Regions from separate parts of the Kitasatospora sp. NPDC004289 genome, predicted to be linked through region 4. Evidence: riboswitches for the same ligand, from Rfam matches in the RefSeq annotation. Region 4 holds a riboswitch; each other region holds the start of a gene.
The links. Region 4 has a riboswitch for cyclic di-AMP ahead of ACWEPF_RS33400 (transglycosylase family protein). Riboswitches for the same ligand answer to the same signal wherever they lie in the genome.
Positions count from the first base shown of each region.

Region 1: another riboswitch for cyclic di-AMP. It lies ahead of ACWEPF_RS24700 (glycoside hydrolase family 16 protein); the one in region 4 lies ahead of ACWEPF_RS33400 (transglycosylase family protein).
Region 2: another riboswitch for cyclic di-AMP. It lies ahead of ACWEPF_RS19300 (hypothetical protein); the one in region 4 lies ahead of ACWEPF_RS33400 (transglycosylase family protein).
Region 3: another riboswitch for cyclic di-AMP. It lies ahead of ACWEPF_RS27575 (NlpC/P60 family protein); the one in region 4 lies ahead of ACWEPF_RS33400 (transglycosylase family protein).

Region 1 covers NZ_JBSGEL010000039.1:1,107-5,005, forward strand. The annotation lists gene ACWEPF_RS24695 (hypothetical protein) at 1-891, shown strand, start outside; cyclic di-AMP (ydaO/yuaA leader) riboswitch at 1,051-1,218, shown strand; gene ACWEPF_RS24700 (glycoside hydrolase family 16 protein) at 1,225-2,412, shown strand; gene ACWEPF_RS24705 (hypothetical protein) at 2,414-2,881, opposite strand; gene ACWEPF_RS24710 (hypothetical protein) at 2,963-3,280, shown strand; gene ACWEPF_RS24715 (IclR family transcriptional regulator) at 3,304-3,899, opposite strand, start outside.
Region 2 covers NZ_JBSGEL010000026.1:56,141-60,039, forward strand. The annotation lists gene ACWEPF_RS19290 (SpoIIE family protein phosphatase) at 1-464, shown strand, start outside; gene ACWEPF_RS19295 (cupredoxin domain-containing protein) at 465-989, opposite strand; gene ACWEPF_RS19300 (hypothetical protein) at 1,107-2,492, opposite strand; cyclic di-AMP (ydaO/yuaA leader) riboswitch at 2,496-2,632, opposite strand; gene ACWEPF_RS19305 (GNAT family N-acetyltransferase) at 2,824-3,240, opposite strand; gene ACWEPF_RS19310 (bpX6 domain-containing protein) at 3,303-3,899, opposite strand, start outside.
Region 3 covers NZ_JBSGEL010000048.1:11,855-15,753, reverse strand. The annotation lists gene ACWEPF_RS27580 (C40 family peptidase) at 1-736, opposite strand, end outside; gene ACWEPF_RS27575 (NlpC/P60 family protein) at 954-2,009, opposite strand; cyclic di-AMP (ydaO/yuaA leader) riboswitch at 2,071-2,232, opposite strand; gene ACWEPF_RS27570 (NlpC/P60 family protein) at 2,605-3,636, opposite strand; gene ACWEPF_RS27565 (NYN domain-containing protein) at 3,832-3,899, opposite strand, start outside.
Region 4 covers NZ_JBSGEL010000075.1:18,535-22,433, reverse strand. The annotation lists gene ACWEPF_RS33405 (cytochrome P450 family protein) at 126-1,373, shown strand; cyclic di-AMP (ydaO/yuaA leader) riboswitch at 1,599-1,751, shown strand; gene ACWEPF_RS33400 (transglycosylase family protein) at 1,757-2,515, shown strand; gene eno (phosphopyruvate hydratase) at 2,710-3,899, shown strand, end outside.

The sequences.
Region 1 (3,899 bases), on a different contig from region 4:
GGCGAGTCGGCCGAGCGGACCCAGCAGGTGATGCGCGAGGCGCTGCGCCGGGCCGCCCTCACCGCTGCCGTCTCCGCCGAGTTCGACCGGCGCGACGTGGAGGCGTTCTGGAACGGCGACTCGGACCGGCGCTCCGCCCACCCGGACCTCGACTGGGACACCTTGTCGACCTTCCTCCGGACGGTCCACAAGTACGGCCCCTTCACTCCGCTCCCCGGCGAGTACGAGGACTTCGCGGACTACCTGGAGGTGGCGCACACCAAGCTCGCCGCGTTGGGGCTGATCCCCCTGACCTCGACGGCGGCGGGATGGGTCGACTGCGGCGCGCGGGGCCTGGAGTGGTTGGCGGGCCGCGGCTCCGGCAGTGACGCCGGCTCCGGTTGCGCCGGGGCGGTGTTCCCGGTCTGGGGGATCTACAACTCCGCGAAGGAGGTCGGCGGGAAGCTGGGGGAGGCGGCCGGCTGGGTGGGCGAGAAGCTCGGCCTGCTGAGCCCGAAGCGGCCGCAGCAGACCAGCTTCTGCTGGGTGGGCAACGGACCGCAGGCCCCGAGCACGCCGAGCTCCAAGGTGCCGGACGACTACGTCGTCGCCATCGGAGGGGTCACCCGGTCCCAGGACCGGGGGCAGGTGTTCACCGGCTCGATGGGGAAGACCGGCGCCGAGGCGTCCGCGATGCTGCCGAACAGTCAGGTCCAGCTGACCACGGCCGGAGCGATCCGGGCGGCCGGCGGGAAGGTCGAGTACTCCCCGGTGGACACTCCGGCCGACTACACGAACTTCCACAACGTGAACATCACCCTGGGGAACACCAGTCCGTTCGGCGTCCGCGAGCCGAACGCGGTCGCCCCCAAGGACCGGTTCACCCTGGAAGCGCACGGAAACGCCTGCTGAAGCGGTCGGGGCCCGCGGTGGGAGCCGTCGTGGGCCCCGACGGTCGGTGTGAGGGAGCTCTCGTTGTCGCTCGGTGGGGGAGCTGCCTAGCCTGCATGGAGTTCGTGTAGCTGCGGACGCCGTCGCCGGGGCGCCGAGTCCTGCCTGCCCGTCGACGGTCACTCGACCACACCGAGTACGGGCAGGAGCGGGGGAACCAGGTCAGTCCGTGACCCCTGCCCGCCCACTCGGCGCAGGGGCACTCGGGGTGAAGCCGCTCACGGGCGGCCGGGCGTCCCCTCATGCCCGAACCCGACAGCTCACCTCGCAGGCGTCGAAAGAGGACTCCTGCCCATGCGCTTCTCCGTCACTCCCGCGCGCCTCGGCGCGGCCGCCCTCGTGGCTGTACCACTGATCGCCGCCGCCCCGCTGGCCAGCCAGGCCGAGGCCGTCACCGTCGTCACCCAGGACCGGCTCAGCCCGAACACCCTGGCCGCGGACGTGGCCGGCCGGGCCAGCCTGACCGTGCACTCCGGCTCCTGCTTCACCGCCAAGACCCTCGGCGTCGGCGTCCGGGACGCCGCCGGGCGCAACCTCGACTTCCCCGGCAACGCGAGCAACGTGCGGATCTGCCCGGGCGGGGTGACCTTCACCAGCGGTGCCAGGGCGCTGCCGGCCGGGACGTACACCCAGTTCGGCTTCTGGCAGGACCAGAACGGGGGCTGGCACAACCTGCCGTCCCGTCAGCTGACCGTCGGCGGTGGCTCGGTGACCCCGACCCCGACCCCCACGCCTACGCCTACGCCCACGCCCACTCCGACGCCCACCCCGACCCCGACCCCGGGTGGTTCGCCCGTGCCGGGCAAGGCGCTGACCTGGTCGGAGGAGTTCGACGCTCCCGTCGCGCTCGGCAGCAAGTGGGTCAACGACCGCAGCAGCAGCTACCGTTACGGCAACCACAACCCCGACGACAACAAGCTGGACTGGCTGAACCCGTCCGGCGTCTCGGTCGCGAACGGTGTGGCCACCTTCACGGCCAAGCCCTCCGCGCACACCCTGGAGAACGGCAGGCAGGCCTGGGACACCGGGCTGCTCACCACCGAGTACTCCTCGCAGGGCTTCCAGGTGCGGACCGGCGACTACGCCGAGGCCCGGGTCAAGCTGCCCTCCGAGGCGGGTGCCTGGCCGGCCCTGTGGACCTGGAAGGACGGCAACGGGGAGATCGACACCTTCGAGTACCACCCGGACAACGCCGCGCTGCTGGAGCTGACCAACCACGTCAGGTCGGGCCAGAAGTACCTCACCGACGCCACCGCGATCGGCCACGACAAGTGGGTCACCATCGGCACGTACTACGGCGCGAACTCCGTCGACTGGTACGTGAACGGCGTCAAGGTCTTCTCCGACAACCAGGGCGTCGGGTCCAGCTGGTCCGCCTACCTGATCCTCAACCTCTCGGTGGGTGCCGGGAAGTACCACCCGGGGCCGTCCGGCACCGCGCCGATCGACTTCGCCGCCGACTGGGTCCGCGTCTACCGCTGATTCAGCCCACGGTGAGCGTGAACGGCGTGGAGTTGTTCGCGAGGTCCGTGTCGTCCGCGCTGTACACCGTGACCTGCCCCTCGGCCTGCGTGCCGGGGGGCAGGTCCAGGTCCACCCGGACCGGGGCGTTCGCGCTGGCGGTCCGGAGCGGGGGCAGCCCGGCGGGGAAGGTGCAGGTCAGTACGTGGTGCCCGGCCGTGGCCCGGCAGTCCGCCGGGAAGTACGGGCCTTCGAAGGTGAAGCCGGCCGGCAGCGTGATCGTCACCCGGAACGGGGAGGCGGTCCGGTCCGGCCCCCGGTTGGCGACGAAACCGTGCGCGGTGGTGACGCCGCCGGGCGGGGCCGGATCCGCGTCGATCCGGACCGCCTCCAGGTCGGAGTGCGAGGGCGCCGCACTGGCCGGCACGGCCGTCCCCAGGGCCAGTGCCGCCGCCCCCGCCAGCACGGCCGTCAGCTTCCGTCCACCCATGGTCCACTCCGCTCGCTCAGTGCCGTACTCCCTGTACAGACTGTAACGGCGTAGCGTGGAGGACTGGCGGAGGTGAGGACGATGTCCGGACAGGTGTTGAGCGAGGTCTCCGGGGTGGTCGGCCCCGACAAGGAGGCCCAACTCGTGACGTCGTACCGGGAGTTGGTGGCGGGGGCGCTGCCGGAGGGGCTGATCAGGACGGAACTGCTGCGCGGGCCCGGCGGCCGCTGGCGGGTGCAGAGCCTGTGGCGGGACAAGGCCACCCTGGAGGCCGTCCGGGCGGATCCGAAGCTGGCCGCCGCGCCGCGGCTGTTCCGCGAGGTGGGCGTGGAGCCGGAGCTGACGGTCTTCCAGCTGACGGCGGCGCAGGCGGGCCCGCCCGACCTCGATCCGGACTGAGGCCGGGCGGGCCTGACCTGACGTCAGGGGGCGAGGACCTGACCGAGTCGGGTCGCGATCTGGCGCATCACGGGGACCAGCGAGCTCTCCCCGGCCTGTGCCTCCAGGGCCCGGATCCGGGCCTCCGGGCCGGAGACCGAGAGGGCGGTGGGGGTCGGCGCGCCGGGGACGGCGACCGCGATGCAGCGCACGCCGATCTCCTGCTCCTGGTCGTCCACCACGTAGCCGGAGGCCCGGGCGTGGGCCAGCTGGGCGAAGAGCTCGTCCGGGTCGGTGACGGTGTACGGCGTGTGCGACTGGAGCGGCTGGGTGCCGAGTACGGCCCGCGCCTCGGGCTCGTCCAGCTGGGCCAGCAGCGCCTTGCCCACGCCGGTGCAGTGCGGCTGCACCCGACGGCCGACCTCGGTGAACATCCGCATCGAGCGGCGGGACTGCACCTGGCCGACGTAGACCACCTCGCCGCCCTCCAGCACCGCCAGGTTGGCGGTCTCCCCGGTGGCCTCCATCAGCTCGGCCAGGTACGGGCGGGCCCAACTGCCCAGCAGGCGGCCGGAGGTCTCGCCGAGGCGGATCAGCCGCGGGCCGAGGGTGTAGCGGCGGGCGGTGTCCTGGCGGACAT
Region 2 (3,899 bases), on a different contig from region 4:
AGCAGACCTGCGAGGACGTGCTCGGCGCCCTGCCGTCCACCGCCCCGACCGACGACGTCGCCCTGCTGGTCGCCCGCACGCGCGCCCTGACCGACCGTCAGGTCCGGGTCTGGGACGTGCCCGCGGAGCCCACCGCCGTGCGCGCGGTCCGCGCGGAGGTGGCGCGGCTGCTGACCGACTGGGGCCTGGACGAGCTCGCCTTCACCACCGAACTGATCCTCAGCGAGCTGGTCACCAACGCCATCCGCTACGGCCGCGCCCCGATCAAGGTCCGTCTGCTCCGCACCCGCACCCTGGTCTGCGAGGTCTGGGACGGCAGCGGCACCTCCCCCCACCTGCGGTACGCGGCCACCACCGACGAGGGCGGGCGCGGGCTCTTCCTGGTCGCCCAGTGCTCCGACCGCTGGGGCACCCGGTACACCGGCAGCGGCAAGGTCATCTGGGCCGAGCAGCGGCTGCCCTGATCAGCGGACCGTCAGGGTGCCCTTCATGGTGGTCGGGTGCAGCGTGCAGAAGAAGGGGTAACTCCCGGGCGTGGACGGGGCGGTGATGGTCTTGGACTGCCCCCGGGAGAGGGTGCCGGTGTCGAAGCCGCCGCTGCCGGTCGCGGTGAGCGTGTGTGCGGTGCCGTCCTCGTTGGTCACGGTGATCCTGGCCCCCGGCGCGACGGTGAGCTCGGCCGGGGTGAAGGTGAAGTCGCGGATGACGACGGTGGTGGCGGTCGCCGCCGTGGAGGCGCCGGCCGACGGGCTCGCCGAAGCCGAGGCCGAGGCCGTTGCGGAGGCGGAGGCGGTGGCGGAGGCGGAGGCCGTGGCGGAGCGGGAAGCCGACGGGCTGGCCGAGGCCGTGGCGGCGGGGGTGGGCGTCGTACTGGGCCCGCCCCCGCCGTCCTTGTCGTCCGAGCAGCCCGCCGCCCCGAGCAGCAGCACGGCCACGGCCACGGTCGCGGTGCACCGACGGGCACGGCCGGTGGTAGGGCGGATCGGCATCGGATCATCCTCCGGGGTGCGGCCTGGGTCGGGCCGCACCATCAGCGCACACCCGACGTGCCGTCACGCCGCCGCCCCTCCGACCGCGGCCGAGGTTCACCCGACCGGCGGGTGGGGTCAGCGCTGGAGGGCCGTGTTCAGGGTCTGCCAGAGCGGCTTGGTGGCGTAGGGGATCATGTCCTCGGCGTAGTACCACCAGAAGTGGCCGCCCACGTAGTAGGGCAGGTCGATCTTCAGGCCGTAGTAGTACGTCAGCATGGCCTGGGCCGCCGCCTGGGTGGAGGAGGTGGCGGCGTCGGGGAGGCCGATCTCGCCGAAGCCGAGCTTGGCGTTCGGGTAGAGGGCGTGCAGCTGCTGGAAGTAGGAGGTCCAAGTCGCCGCGCTGGGGCGGATGTTGTTGCACTGGCCCTCGTAGTAGCTGAGGGTCACGTAGTCCAGGCCGTTGCGCATGTCCTCCGGGACGTACTGCTTGGTGAAGGCCAGCGGGTCGAGCTCGGAGGGGCCGTTGCCGCAGCCGATGTCGTAGTAGAGGGTCAGCGCGCTGCGCTTGCCGGCCGCCTCGACCTGGCGGTAGGCGTCGGTGATCTTGGTGGAGACGTCGGCGTAGCTGCCGAGCCAGTTGCCGTTGACCTCGTTGCCGATCTCCCAGACGTCCACCTTGCCGCCGAAGGCGTTCAGGTACTGGGCGACGCGGTCGTGGTAGGCCTGGGGCGAGAAGTTCTTGACGAACTCGGAGTCCAGGATCTCGCCCATGAGGTAGCTGACGGGCTGGAGTTGGTCGACCGCCGCGGTGTAGGAGCTCGGGCCCTCGGTCTCGTCGAAGACCAGGCGGGTGGTCGGGGTGCGCGCCAGGTGGCGCGAGGAGTCCACGATGGCGGAGAGCTTGGAGACGTCGTCGACGGTGACGCCGTAGAGCGGGTCCGGCAGCGCGCGCATGCCTGCGGGCGTGCTGGGCGCCGCCGTCGGGGTCGGGCTCGGGGTGGGGGTGGGGGTGGGCGTCGGACTCGGACTCGGCGAGGGCGTCGGCGTCGGCGAGGGCGTCGGGGTGGGGGTGGGCGTCGGGGTGGGGGTGGGCGTCGGGGTGGGAGTCGGCGCCGTGCCCACGGTCAGGGTGTGGGTGGGCAGGTTGTGCCAGCGGCCGTCGAGGCCCCGCCAGCGGCCGAACTCCGTGTAGGTGCCGGCCGGCAGGTCGAGTGCGCCGGTGGTGACGGTGGTTCCGCTCGGGCAGATCCGGACGTTCCGGGCCGCGCCGGGGAAGTCGGTCCGGCGGCCGGCCGCGTCGCGGACGGCGACCCCGACGCTGTCCGCGGTGAAGCAGCGCGAGGAGTGCACGGCGAGCGAGGCCGTGACCGAGGGTCCGGCGACCGCCGGGGCCGGGGTGATCCGGTCCTCGACGACGGTCGGACCGCTGGCGGACGCCTGGGTGCTGACCAGGAGGGGCAGGGCGAGCAGGCCGGCTGCGGCCACCGCGCCGACCCGTACAGGGGTGGCAGAAAAGCGCATGGACAGGTTCCTCTGCGACGCCTGCGAGGTGAGCTGTCGGGTTCGGACCGGAGGTACGGCCCGGCCGCGGCTGTGGGAGCGGCTTCACCCCGAGCCTGCGGCGGCCACCGCGGACGCACGGGCGCTGGCGGGGGGCAGCAGGCGGCTGACCTGGTTCCCCCGCTCCCGTCCGTGTCCGTGCTCGAAAGGCCACCGGCGGGTGGACGGGATTCGGCGTCCCACCGGAGGGGCCCGCGCGGAGCGGGCGACTCGGAGCAGGCTAGCAGCCGTTCCGACGCGTACGAGTCGGTGAGCGGTGCTGTAGCGCAGCTCACAGACCGGACGCGCCGGTTCAGGCCGTCCGGTGCCGGGAGCGCAGGCCGGCCGGGGTCGGGCGGAAGCCGCAGGCCCCCTCGTAGAAGTCGGCGTTCTCGGGCTCGTAGTCCACGTGCACCCAGTCGCAACCGGCGCGGAAGGCCTCCTCGGCCACCGCGTCGACCAACCGCTTTCCGATGCCGAGGCGTTGGTGGTCGGGGTGGACGGCGGTGTCCAGCACGAAGGCGTGCCTTCCGCCGTCCCAGACCGCGTGGACGAAGCCGACCAGCCGCTCGGCCTCGAAGGCACCGACCCAGGTGAGGCTGTGCCGCTCCAGCCGGCTCGCCCACGGCGTGACGGCCGGCCCGGCGTCCGCGCCGAAGGCCCGCGCGTGCAGCTCGGACAGCTCCCGGTCGTCGACTCCGAACCGAACCCTCAACTCGACTACGGCCACGCCGATTTCACCCGTCCTCTCGCTCGACGCCCGTCGGGCGTCGGCGACCAGCCTAGGGGCGGTCAGTGGGTGCCCGTGACGCGGAGGGAGGCCCGGAGGGTGGTGCCGTCCGTGCTGGTGGCCAGGATGCGGCCGGAGCGGTGCCAGTAGGTGACCGCGTCCGCGTGCTGCCGCAGCCCCGGGGCGTGCCGGAGGTCGGCCCCGGGGAAGTGGACGGTCGCAGCCGGGACGGCGCTCGGACCGCTGCCCGCGTGGAGCAGGATGCCGGTGCCCGCAGCGTCGAGGGCCGGGAGGGCCCAGTGGTCGCCGTCGCCGATCGGGCCGTCCGGCTCGGCGGCCGCGAGCCGGTGGCCGGGGCCGGTGCCGGTCACCAGCCGCAGGACGGTGCTGTCGTCGTCCGACGGTCCGTCGGCCTCGGGCTGCTCGGCGGCGAGCAACCCCCCGGCCGCCAAGGGGACGGACTGCCCCGGCTGGTACCCCTCCAGCCGCTGCCGGGAGCGCAGTTGCCAGCCCGGCAGCTCCCAGTGCCAGAGTTCGAGCAGGGGTGAGCCGTCGGGCAGCGCCGAGGCCACGACCGCCGCGCAGCCGTCGGCCGAGCGGGCCACGCCGCTCACCAGCCTCTCCTCGCGCCCGAGTTCGCGCCAGACCGCGGTCGGTCC
Region 3 (3,899 bases), on a different contig from region 4:
CGGCCAGCGCGGCGGCGGCCCGGCCGGAGGCGGCCGGGAGGTTGCCGAGGTCCACCCGCTCCCCGCCGCGGGCCGCGCGGCGCTCGGCGTCCCGGGCGTCGTCCGCCTGGAGCCGGGCCCGCTCGGTGGCGCCCAGACCGTTCAGCAGCCGCTGCGCCTTGGCCAGGCGCTGGCGGATCTCCTGCTTGCTCTCCGCCAGGGTGCGCCGCACCGACTCCAGCTCGGCCAGCTTGGCCGAGGTCTCGGCGCGGCGCTGGTCCAGCCGGCGCTGACGGTCGATCACCTGGCGCAGGGTGTCGTTCTGCCGTTCGCTGACCTGGTCCAGGGTGCGGGCCCGGTAGAGGTAGCCGGCCGGGTCGGAGTCCAGCATCAGCTGCACGGCCGGGTCGATGCCGCCGGCCCGGTACTGGGCGGCGGCCACCGAACCGAGGTCGGAGCGCAGCCGGTTGAGCTCCTCCTGGGCGGCGGCCACCTGGTCCTGGAGGGTGCCGGTCTCGGCCTGCAGGACGCGCTGCTGCTCCTGGGCGGCGTTGGCGCGCTCGGAGGCCTGCTCGGCCTCCTCGTAGATCTGGTCGACCTGGGCCTTGACGTCCTTGCGCGAGGTCGGCTCGGCCGGGGCGCCGGGCGCGGCGGCCGCGCCCCCGGCCGCCGCCACGCCGAGCACCGTGGTGGCGGCGGCGGTGAGCACCAGCGCGCGGGTCAGCCGGCGGGCGGCCGGCAGGGGGGAACGAGACACGGCGGCGGCTCCTGTGCGGCCGGGCCACCGCCGCCGACCAGGTGGGCGGGCGTCCTGACGGAGGTCCGGGGGCAGACGTTAGCGAGTCGCGGCGATCTAGTCCAAACCCCTACAGGGCCGAATATTTGACCACTAATCGGACAGCTGATCCACCGTCGGGAAACGCCGCAGGCCCGGCACGGGGCCGGGCCTGCGGGCTGTAGGACGTTCGGGTGGGTCAGACCCGGACGATCGCGTTGATCGGCATCACCGTGGCGGACTCGTGCCGGACCAGGGTGCCGGTGCGCGGGGCGTGCACGATCTGGCCGCCGCCGACGTACAGGCCGACGTGGTGCCGGTCGCCGTAGTAGATGATCAGGTCGCCGGGCTTGGCGTCGGCGATGTTGGTGCCGATGTTGGTGCCGGCGCCGGCCTGCGACTGCGAGGTGCGCGGCAGCGAGATCCCGGCCTTCTTGAACGACCAGACCATCAGGCCGGAGCAGTCGAAGGAGTCCGGGCCGGTGTCGCCCCAGCCGTAGGGCTTGCCGATCTGCGCCTCGGCGGCGGCGACCACGGTCGCGGCGAAGGAGCCGGCCGGGAGGGAGCTCAGGTCGGTGCGGCTCTCCGAACGGGAGGCGCGCTCGTCACCGCCGGAGGACTGCGGCTTGGCCGCGGACTTCGCCGCGGCGGCCTTGGCGCTCGCCTCGGCGGCGGCCTTCTGCTCGGCCTCGCGGATCTTCTGCTTCTCGGCCGCGTCCAGCGAGTCGTACAGGGCCTGGGCCTTCGCCAACTTGCCCTGGACGTCCTCCTTCTGGGCCTTCAGCTGCTGGCTGGTCTTCTCCAGGTCGGCCAGCTTGCCCTGGGTCTCGGCCTTCTGCTGGTCGAGCTTGTCCTGCTCGGTCTTCAGCTGCTTCAGCGCGTCGGCCTGCGAGACGCCGACCTGGTTGATCGCACCGGCCTGGCCGAGGAAGGCGTCCGGGCTGCTGGAGAGCATCAGCTGGACGGTCGGGGATATCCCACCGCTGCGGTACTGCTCGGCGGCGATCTCACCGAGGCTGGCCTGGAGGGCGTTCACCTGCTCCTGACCGCGCGCCACCTCGTCCTGGAGGTGGCCGACCTGGGTCTGCAGGGCCTGCTGCTTCTCGGTGTTCGCGTTGAACTGCTCGGTCGTGACCTCGGCCTGCTCGTTGAGCTGGTCGATCTGGCTCTTGACCTCGTCCTTGGAGGGCTGCGGGTCGGCGTGCGCTCCGGTCTGGCTGGAGAGGACCACGGCGGCGGCCGCGGCGGCCGTCATGATCGAGACGCGGGTACGACTGGCAGGCTTGGGACGACGATGGGACGCCACGAAGGCGGACTCCTTCTTCCTACGTCCGCCTACCGGGTGAGCTGACGGGTTCGGGCTGGAAGGTAGCCCTACGACGTCTCACCCCCGCACCGTCTCGCGACGGCCCGGCCGGCCTGACGCCGATTCACCCCGAGGAACGTGGTTCCCCGGCTCCGATCGGCAGCCACCCCCTCGGGGGTCCCCTGTCGGGCAGTCAACTCTCCCTGCCCCGCTGCGTCTCGAACTCGGCGGTAACCACCGCCGCCGCCCAGGCTGGACGATCGACAGTGCGGTGGTTCGACAATGACCCTAGTAACCCAACCGTGATCGGTTCAAATCCTTGTAAGAAAAAAGACGGAAGAAAGTCCAAGTGCATTTGTGATTGCGACCGACCGTGATCACGAATGCACGGTGAGCTGAGATTTCGCCCTCCGGAGACGACGGAGGGCCCGCCGGAGGTGTCCCACATCACAGCGGGATTCCGGCGGGCCCGGGCGTGTCACGGGGCGTCAGTTGCCCCGGCTCACACCAGTTGTCCGTTATGCCGTGCTCGGCTGACCGGCCGTCAGACGCGGCGGATGGTCTTGATCGGCATCACGTTGGCGGGGGCCACCTTGACCACGTCACCGGTGCGCGGCGCGTGCACCATCATGCCGTTGCCGATGTACATGCCGACGTGGTGCGCGTCGCTGTGATAGATGATCAGGTCGCCCGGCTGGGCGTTGGCCACGTCGTTGCCCACGTTGGTGCCGACGCTGGCCTGCGACTGCGAGGTGCGCGGCAGCGAGACGCCGGCCTGCGCGTAGGCCCAGACCATCAGGCCGGAGCAGTCGAAGTTGTTCGGGCCGGTGGCGCCCCAGACGTACGCGCGGCCCTGCTTGCTGAGCGCGGCGTTCATCGCGACGCCCGCGTAGCCGGCGGCCGGCGGCAGGGTGCTCGGGTCGATCCGGGTGGCGCTGCGGGAGGAGCGGTCGCCGCTGGTGATGGCGGCGCGGTCGGCGGCGCTCAGCTGGTTGAGGAGGTTCTTGGCCTCCTGCAGCTTGCGCTGGACCTCGTTCTTGGAGTCGTTCAGGGCCTTGGTGTTGCGGTCCAGCTCGGCCAGCACCGAGGCGGCCTCGGCCTTCTGCTGGTCCAGCCGGCGCTGCTGGTCCTGGAGCGAGCGCAGGGTCTGCGCCTGGGTCTGGTTGACCTGGTCGGCGCTGGAGGCCTTGCTCAGGTAGCCGTCCGGGTCGGAGGCGAGCATCAGCGCCACCGACGGGTCGACCCCGCCGTTGCGGTACTCGTCCGCCGCCACGGCGGCCAGGCCGGTCTGGAGCTGCGTCATCTGCTCCTGGCCGCGGGCCACCTGGTCCTGCAGCTGGTCGGCCTGCTTGCGCAGCTGGTCGGCCCGCTCCTTGGCGCCGTTGTAGCGCTCGGCGGCCTGCTCGCCCTCTTCGTAGAGCTTGTCGACCTGGGCCTTGACCTCGTCCTTGGTCGGCTTCGCGGGGGCCGCGTAGGCACCGGACTGGGCGGAGACGGCGACCGCGGTCGCAGCGGCGGCGGTGAGCACGATGACCCGTGCGCGGCTCGGCTGCTTGGGACGGCGGTGGGAAGCCAAGGTGACGAACTCCTTCAGCACTCCTGGACGCCCACCCGTTCGAGCGATAGTCCAGAAAATAGGTTTGACGCCTGACCCTAGTGAGTCAGGAGCCGTCGCGCCACTCCCCTACCGGGACGAACTTCCCTACGCACAGCGGCTTTCACGAGACGGACACAAACGCGCCACGCTCCCCTGACCGGACATCAGAAGAGTTCACGGCCTGGACAGCCGCCGGAGCAGCAGCATCGAGGAGACCGGGCGCGCACCCGCCTTCTTCACGC
Region 4 (3,899 bases):
GCGCCGCACCGGCGTCCCTCCAAGTCCGTATCGGAGGATCGTAAGCACGCTCCGATCCTCCGCAAGAGCAATTACCCCCCAGGTGACCAGGCTCACTCGTACTTCGGCGGGTTACCGTTCACACCATGCCGGACAGCCCCGCCCCGACCCAGCCCGCCCTCTTCACCTGGGAGTTCGCCGCCGACCCGTACCCCGCGTACGCCTGGCTGCGCGAGCACGCCCCGGTGCACCGCACCACGCTGCCCAGCGGGGTGGACGCCTGGCTGGTCACCCGGTACGCGGACGCCCGGCAGGCGCTGGCCGACGCCCGGCTCTCCAAGAACCCGGCGCACCACAGCGAGCAGGCCCACCGCACCGGCCGGGTCGGCATCCCGGGGGAGCGGCAGGCCGACCTGATGACCCATCTGCTGAACATCGACCCGCCGGACCACACCCGGCTGCGCCGGCTGGTGTCCAAGGCCTTCACCCCGCGCCGGGTGGCCGAGTTCCAGCCCCGGGTGCAGGAGCTGACCGACCGCCTGGTCGACGGCTTCGCGGCCCGCGGCGAGGCCGACCTGATCCACGAGTTCGCCTTCCCGCTGCCCATCTACGCGATCTGCGACCTGCTCGGCGTGCCGCCGGAGGACCAGGACGACCTGCGGGACTGGGCCGGGGCGATGATCCGTCACCACGGCGGCCAACGCGGCGGAGTGGGGCGGGCGGTGAAGAAGATCCGCGCCTACCTGCTGGAGCTGATCCACCGCAAGCGGGCCGACCTCGGCGACGACCTGATCTCCGGCCTGATCCGGGCCAGCGACCACGGTGAGCACCTGACGGAGAACGAGGCCGCCGCGATGGCCTTCATCCTGCTGTTCGCCGGCTTCGAGACCACCATCAACCTGATCGGCAACGGCACCTACGCACTGCTGCGCAACCCGGAGCAGCGGGAGCTGCTGCAGGCGTCGCTGCGCCGGGGCGAGAGCGCGCTGCTGGAGACGGCGGTGGAGGAACTGCTGCGCTACGACGGCCCGGTGGAGCTGGCCACCTGGCGGTTCGCCACCAGCCCGCTGACCATCGGCGGGGTGGACATCCCGGTCGGCGACCCGGTGCTGGTGGTGCTGGCGGCGGCCGACCGCGACCCGGCCCGGTTCGCGGCGGAGAACACCCTCGACCTCGCGCGCAAGGACAATCCGCACCTGGGTTTCGGCCACGGCATCCACTACTGCATCGGCGCCCCGCTGGCCCGGATGGAGGGACAGCTCGCGCTCGCCGCCCTGCTGACCCGGCTGCCCGACCTGCAACTCGCCGCCGAGCCCGCTGACCTGCGCTGGCGCGGCGGTCTGATCATGCGCGGGCTGCGGGAGTTGCCGGTCCGCTTCACCCCGGAAGGCTGAACACCCGCTATCTGACGGCGTGTCGGTCATATCTGATCGACCGTGATCTGAATACACATCAATCCGGCCACAGGGGTACGGTTTGTGGACGACCCACCGCGCAGCGTGATTTCGGTGTGATGTGTTCGACATGAGCTTGTGATCGATCAGCTGATCTGCTTACCCTCCCTGCAGTCCGCAGCTGCGGACCCCGCGCGCGGAACGCCGAATCCTGCCCGCCGCGCTACCGGGACACCGACCAGACCCTTGGGCAGGGGCGGGGGACCCACACGTACGTCGCCGTCCCCCCACGGCTTGGGGTGAAGCCGCCTCACGGCGGCCGGGCCACCTCCCGGTCCGAACCCGACAGCTCACCTCGCAGGCGTGCGGAGAGGGACTTCTTCATGCTGTTTTCTGGTTCGGGCCGTCACCGTCGTCGTACCCAGGCCGAGAAGGCGATCGCCGTCGCGGGCGTCGCGGGCGTCGGCCTCGCCCTTCCGCTGATGGCCGCCACCGGCGCCCAGGCCGCGCCCGTCTCGACCTGGGACAAGGTCGCCCAGTGCGAGAGCGGCGGCAACTGGTCGATCAACACCGGCAACGGCTTCTACGGCGGCCTGCAGTTCACCTCCAGCACCTGGGCCGGCTTCGGCGGCAAGGCCTACGCGCCGCAGGCCAACCAGGCCACCAAGGGCCAGCAGATCGCGGTCGCCGAGAAGGTGCTCGCCTCCCAGGGCCCCGGCGCCTGGCCGGTCTGCTCCGTGAAGGCGGGTCTGACCAAGGGCGGCGCCGCCGCCCAGGTCGACACCAACTCCGAGGCCAAGGCCTCCCGTTCGGAGACCCGCACGACTGCGCCGAAGGCGGAGACCCCGAAGGCCGCCCCCAAGACGGAGACCAAGAAGGCCGCGCCCAAGGCCGCCGAGACCACCAAGCCGGCGCCCAAGGTCGAGACCCCGAAGGCCGCCGCGCCGACGGTGAACGCCCCGAAGCACGCCGCGCCGAAGGCCCCGGCCACCGGCAACTACACCGTCAAGTCCGGTGACACCCTGTCCGGCATCGCCGCCGCCAAGGGCCAGGACTGGCACCAGGTCTACCAGGCCAACAAGTCGGTCGTGGGTGGCAACCCCGACCTGATCTACCCCGGCCAGGTCCTCCAGCTGGGCTGATCCGACGCACCGTCATCACGGAGGGGCCGCACCGTTCGACGGTGCGGCCCCTCCGTGCCCGTCCCGGGTGAACTACCGGTGGGTAGGAAGGCCACGAGGTGAGACGGGACCAAGGTCAGCGTGGTCCCGGGGCCCGGTGCGGTTAGGCTCTGGTCGTAACGACTACACATCCCGCTTCCGCAAGGAGATGCCTCGTGCCGTCCATCGATGTCGTCGTAGCCCGCGAGATCCTCGACTCCCGTGGCAACCCCACGGTCGAGGTCGAGGTCGGTCTGGACGACGGCAGCACCGGCCGTGCCGCCGTCCCGTCGGGTGCCTCCACCGGCGCCTTCGAGGCGCTTGAGCTCCGCGACGGTGACAAGAACCGCTACTTCGGCAAGGGCGTCGAGAAGGCCGTCCTGGCCGTCATCGAGCAGATCGGCCCGGAGCTCGTCGGCTACGACGCCACCGAGCAGCGCCTGATCGACCAGGCCATGCTCGACCTGGACGCCACCCCGGACAAGTCCTCGCTCGGCGCCAACGCCATCCTGGGCGTCTCGCTCGCCGTGGCGCACGCCGCCTCCGAGGCCAGCGACCTGCCGCTGTTCCGCTACCTGGGCGGCCCGAACGCGCACGTCCTGCCCGTCCCGATGATGAACATCCTGAACGGTGGGTCGCACGCCGACTCCAACGTCGACATCCAGGAGTTCATGATCGCCCCGATCGGCGCGGAGTCCTTCTCCGAGGCCGTCCGCTGGGGCGTCGAGGTCTACCACACGCTCAAGGGCGTCCTGAAGGAGCGCGGCCTCTCCACCGGCCTGGGCGACGAGGGCGGCTTCGCGCCGAACCTGGACTCCAACCGCGAGGCCCTGGACCTCATCACCGAGGCCATCAAGAAGGCCGGCTACACCCCGGGCAAGGACGTCGCGCTGGCGCTCGACGTGGCCGCCTCCGAGTTCTACAAGGACGGCGCCTACCAGTTCGAGGGCAAGGCGATCTCCTCCGCCGAGCTCATCGACTACTACGCCGAGCTGGTCGCCGCGTACCCGCTGGTCTCCATCGAGGACCCGCTGGACGAGTCCGACTGGGACGGCTGGAAGGCCATGACCGACAAGCTGGGCGACAAGGTCCAGCTGGTCGGTGACGACCTGTTCGTCACCAACCCGGCCCGCCTGGCCCGCGGCATCGAGACCGGCACCGCCAACGCGCTGCTGGTGAAGGTCAACCAGATCGGTTCGCTGACCGAGACCCTGGACGCCGTCGAGCTGGCCCAGCGCAACGGCTACCGCTGCATGATGTCGCACCGCTCCGGCGAGACCGAGGACGTCACCATCGCCGACCTGGCCGTCGCCACCAACTGCGGCCAGATCAAGACCGGTGCCCCGGCCCGCTCCGAGCGCGTCGC